Regions from separate parts of the Chromobacterium sp. LK11 genome, predicted to be linked through region 2. Evidence: riboswitches for the same ligand, from Rfam matches in the RefSeq annotation. Region 2 holds a riboswitch; the other holds the start of a gene.

Region 1 (2,195 bases), on a different contig from region 2:
CATTTGGCCATGATGGAGCCGCCGCGCGACACGATGCCGGTCATGCGGCCGGCGGTCATCGGCACATAGCGCAGCAATACGCCGGCGTGGATGGTGAAGTAATCGACGCCCTGCTCCGCCTGTTCGATCAAGGTATCGCGGAAGATCTCCCAGTTCAGGTCTTCGGCCTTGCCGCCCACTTTCTCCAGCGCCTGGTAAATCGGCACCGTGCCGATGGGCACCGGCGAATTGCGGATGATCCATTCCCGGGTTTCATGGATGTTCTTGCCGGTGGACAGGTCCATGATGGTGTCCGCGCCCCAGCGTATGCCCCAGGTCATCTTGTCAACTTCTTCGCTGATCGAAGACGTTACCGCGCTATTGCCGATATTGCCGTTGATTTTGACCAAGAAATTGCGGCCTATGATCATGGGCTCGGATTCGGGGTGATTGATGTTGGCCGGCAGGATAGCGCGGCCGGCGGCGATCTCGGCGCGTACGAACTCCGGCGTGATCTCCTCCGGCAGCGCCGCGCCGTAGGCCTGGCCCGGATGCTGGCGCGCCATCAACTCCACCAACCGGCTGTTCTTGCCGCCGGCCGCGCGCAGCGAGTCCAGGTATTCGCGGCGCCGCAGGTTCTCGCGGATGGCGACGAACTCCATTTCCGGCGTGACGATGCCGCGGCGCGCGTAATGCATCTGGCTGACATTGCGGCCCGGCAGCGCCCGGCGCGGCTGACGCGTCAGGTTGAAGCGCAGCTCGGCCAGCTTGGGGTCGGCCTCGCGGGCGCGGCCGTATTCGCTGGACAGGCCGGCAAGCCGCTCACAGTCGCCGCGCTCGGCGATCCAGTCGGCGCGCAGCGGCGCCAGGCCGCTCTGGATGTCGATGCGCGCGTCCGGATCGGTGTACGGGCCGCTGGTGTCGTAGACGGTGATGGGCGGGTTGGCTTCGCCGCCGAACTGGGTGGGCGTGTCGCTCTGGCAGATCTCGCGCATCGGCACGCGGATGTCCGGCCGGCTGCCGACGACGTGGATCTTGCGGGAATTGGGCAAGGGCTGAATGGCGGCGGTATCCACCACCATGGAAGGTTTGGGCGTTGCGGGCGCGTTCATCGGGCGATTCTCCAATAGTCGATGAATGGCGCAAGGAGCGAGCCGCCGGATAGGCGGGCTGCGGACGATCCAGCGTCGATAAAACCGGACCTACAGCAAGTTGCGCTTCCCTACGCCGGTATTATCCGGGTCAGGTTCCAAGGGTGTTTCTCACCAGCGCAACAATCTTTAACGATTATCCTATCCTTTCAAGGATATGGATCATCTTGTCGACCGTCGCGCAGGACCCCTAGCGATGCTGTGAAGGTACGGCAAATGTGGGATAATCGCAAGTTATCGCCATGACACGCCGCCGCGTTTTTCCTGCGGCGGCAAGCCCCTCCGGAGTGAGCTGATGGATTTTGAGAATGCCCGTTTCAACATGGTCGAGCAGCAGATTCGTCCGTGGGACGTACTTGACACTAACGTGCTGGACCTGCTGTTTCACGTGAAACGCGAACAGTTCGTCGCCGCCGACAAACGCAGCCTGGCCTTTGTCGACACCGAACTGCCGCTGCCCAACGGCAGCTTCATGCTGCAGCCCAAAATGGAAGCGCGCCTGGTTCAGGACGCCGCCGTCCAGGCCCAGGACAAGATCCTGGAAATAGGCACCGGCAGCGGCTACCTGACCGCCTTGCTGGCCAAGATGGGCCAACACGTCTACAGCGTGGAGATCGATCCCGCCCAGCGCGAAACCGCGGCCGCCAACCTGAAGCAGGCCGGCATCGACAACGTGACCCTGGTGGAAGGCGACGGCGTGCTGGGCCTGCCGCAGCAAGCGCCGTTCGACGTGATCGTGGTCGGCGGTTCGCTGCCGGTGGTGCCGCAGGAACTGAAAGACCAGCTGGCCGTCGGCGGCCGCCTGATCATGGTGGCGGGCGATCTGCCGGTTATGACCTGCAAGCTGATCAAGCGCGAAACCGAAGCCAGCTTCAGCGAAACCGGTCTGTTCGAAACCTGTATCGCCCGCCTGGCCAAGGCGGAAGCGGTGGAACCGGAACGCTTCGCGTTTTGATGGTCCAGGAAATCCGCGCCCGCGATCTGGCGGCGGCGCTGGCCGACACCGCCGCCGAGGCCCCGCTGCTGCTGGACGTGCGCGAAGCGTGGGAAGTGCAGCTGTGCATG
Region 2 (2,195 bases):
CAAGCGCGGGCGCTTGACGAAGCGCTCGTCGCGATCCAGCCCCCAGCCGGTGAAGGCGCGGGCGGCTTCACGGATGTCCTGTTCGCTGTAATGGCCTTCGCCCAGGGTGAACAGCTCCATCACTTCGCGCGCGAAGTTCTCATTGGGCTGGCCCTTGCGGTTATTGGCGGTGTCCAGATAGCGCATCATCGCTGGATCGCGGGCGACGGCGTGCAGCATGTCGCCGAAATTGCCCAGCGCGTATTGGCGCAACAAGAGGTTTTGTCGATACATCAGTTGCGGCGAGCGCACCTTGTCCAGCGCGGAGACGAAGTGGTTGTGCCAGAACAAAGTCATTTTTTCGCTGAGCGGCGACGAGGTGTAGCGCATCTCGTTCAGCCACCAGCCGCTCAGTTCCACCGCGTGCTCGGCGCGCAGCTTTTGCAGCGCTTTCTTCTCGTCCTCGCTCAGATTGGGTTGTCCCGGCCGCTCGAAGGCTTCGTCGACCCAGGCCGGCGGCGGCGTGGCGGCGCTGGCGCGGGTATTGGCCAGCAACCGGTCCACCGCGGCTTCGCGGCTCAGCGGCGCGTAGACGGCGATTTGCGCCGGGTTGGCGCCGAAACCGGTCCGGGACAGCAAGTGGCGCGCGCCGGCGACGCCGATGCCGGCCTGGGCCAGCGCCGGCAGGCAGAGCGCGGCCAGCAAGAGGGCGGACGCGGCGCGGCGCCTGGCCTTGGCGATGTCAGGGATGGCGGACGCCGCTGTCATCAGCGATCGGCATAGGGTCGGCATGGGGTTCAAACATGGTCTCCCGGGGCGCCCGGCGTGGGCGCAGGCATGCATTCAGCTTAGAAGGCGCTTGTCGTCGGCGTGTTAAGCCGCCGGCCGACTCTGTTAAAGAGTGTTGGCTGTCAGCGCGCGGCCGCTGCGGTATACTGGCGCGCTGTCACCAGGGGTGTCCGCGGCGCGGGCTGAGAAAATACCCTGCAACCTGATCTGGGTCATGCCAGCGGAGGGAGCGTGATGCGCGGGCGCGGCCCGCATTCCGCTTGCTCCGGCCAATTGTCATTGTGTACGGAGATGTCCATGAAGTGTTTTCCCTCTTTGATCGCAGCCGCGCTGGCGGCCGCCAGCCTGAGCGCGTCGGCGGCGGAGTTGCGCGTGCTGTCGCACAGCTCGTTCACGGTGTCCAAACCCTTGCTGGCCGAGTTTGAAAAACAGAACGGCGCCAAGGTGTCCATCATCAAGGCCGGAGACGCCGGCGAGATGCTGAACAAGCTGATCCTGACCAAGGCCAATCCCATCGCCGATGTGGTGTTCGGCATCGACAACAGCCTGATCGGCAAGGCGCAGCAGGCCGGAGTGCTGGCGCCGGTGCCGGCGGCGCTGGCCCAGGGCGGCAAGGCCGTCCTGCCCGGCGCGGTGAGCATAGATTACGGCTACGTCACGCTCAATTACGACAAGGCCTGGTTCGCACAGCGCCAACTGGCGCTGCCCAAAACGCTGGAGGATTTGACCAAGCCGGCCTACAAGAACCTGCTGGTGGTGCAGAATCCGGCCACTTCCAGCCCGGGCCTCGCCTTCATGCTGTCCACCGTCGCCGCCATGGGCGAGGACAAGGCCTTCGCCTTCTGGGGCCGTTTGCGCGACAACGGGCTCAAGGTCAGCAAGGGTTGGAGCGAGTCCTATTACACCGATTTTTCCAAGAACGGCGGCAGCCGGCCGCTGGTGGTCAGCTACGTCACCAGCCCGGCGGCCGAGGTGTTCTACAGCAAACAGAAGCTGAACGACGCGCCCACCGGCAATCTGCCGCTGAAAGGCGGAGTGTTCCGTCAGGTGGAGGGCGCGGCCCTGGTCAAGGGCGGCAAGGAAGCGGCGCTGGGCGAGAAGTTCATCGCCTTCCTGCGCTCCGAGGCGGTGCAGAAAGACGTGACCACCACCATGTGGATGTATCCGGTGATGGACAAGGTGGCCCTGGATCCGGTCTACCGTTTCGCCGAACAGCCGGCCGCGCACGACACCCCGGACAGCAAGGCGATCGCCGAGCGCTCGCGTCAGTGGGTGGCGCGCTGGACCAGGATCGTTTTGAAAGGCGGCCAATGATCCCCGATATCGAATCGCCGCGGCTGTTGCTGCGGCATCTGGACCCGCGCGTATTGCGCAGTTGCCTGGCCGGCGAGCCGGAGACGGCGGCCGAATGGCTGGGCGCGCCGCTG

What was found. Region 2 has a riboswitch for thiamine pyrophosphate ahead of VK98_RS10725 (thiamine ABC transporter substrate binding subunit). Riboswitches for the same ligand answer to the same signal wherever they lie in the genome.
Region 1: linked by a shared signal. The riboswitch ahead of thiC (phosphomethylpyrimidine synthase ThiC) and the one ahead of VK98_RS10725 (thiamine ABC transporter substrate binding subunit) in region 2 are both predicted to bind thiamine pyrophosphate.

The regions. Positions count from the first base shown of each region.
Region 1 is NZ_LDUR01000008.1:49,374-51,568, reverse strand. It holds gene thiC (phosphomethylpyrimidine synthase ThiC) at 1-1,061, opposite strand, end outside; TPP riboswitch at 1,182-1,332, opposite strand; gene VK98_RS04235 (protein-L-isoaspartate O-methyltransferase) at 1,426-2,085, shown strand; gene VK98_RS04230 (rhodanese-like domain-containing protein) at 2,085-2,195, shown strand, end outside.
Region 2 is NZ_LDUR01000015.1:157,552-159,746, reverse strand. It holds gene VK98_RS10730 (DUF1800 family protein) at 1-747, opposite strand, end outside; TPP riboswitch at 921-1,015, shown strand; gene VK98_RS10725 (thiamine ABC transporter substrate binding subunit) at 1,066-2,082, shown strand; gene VK98_RS10720 (GNAT family N-acetyltransferase) at 2,079-2,195, shown strand, end outside.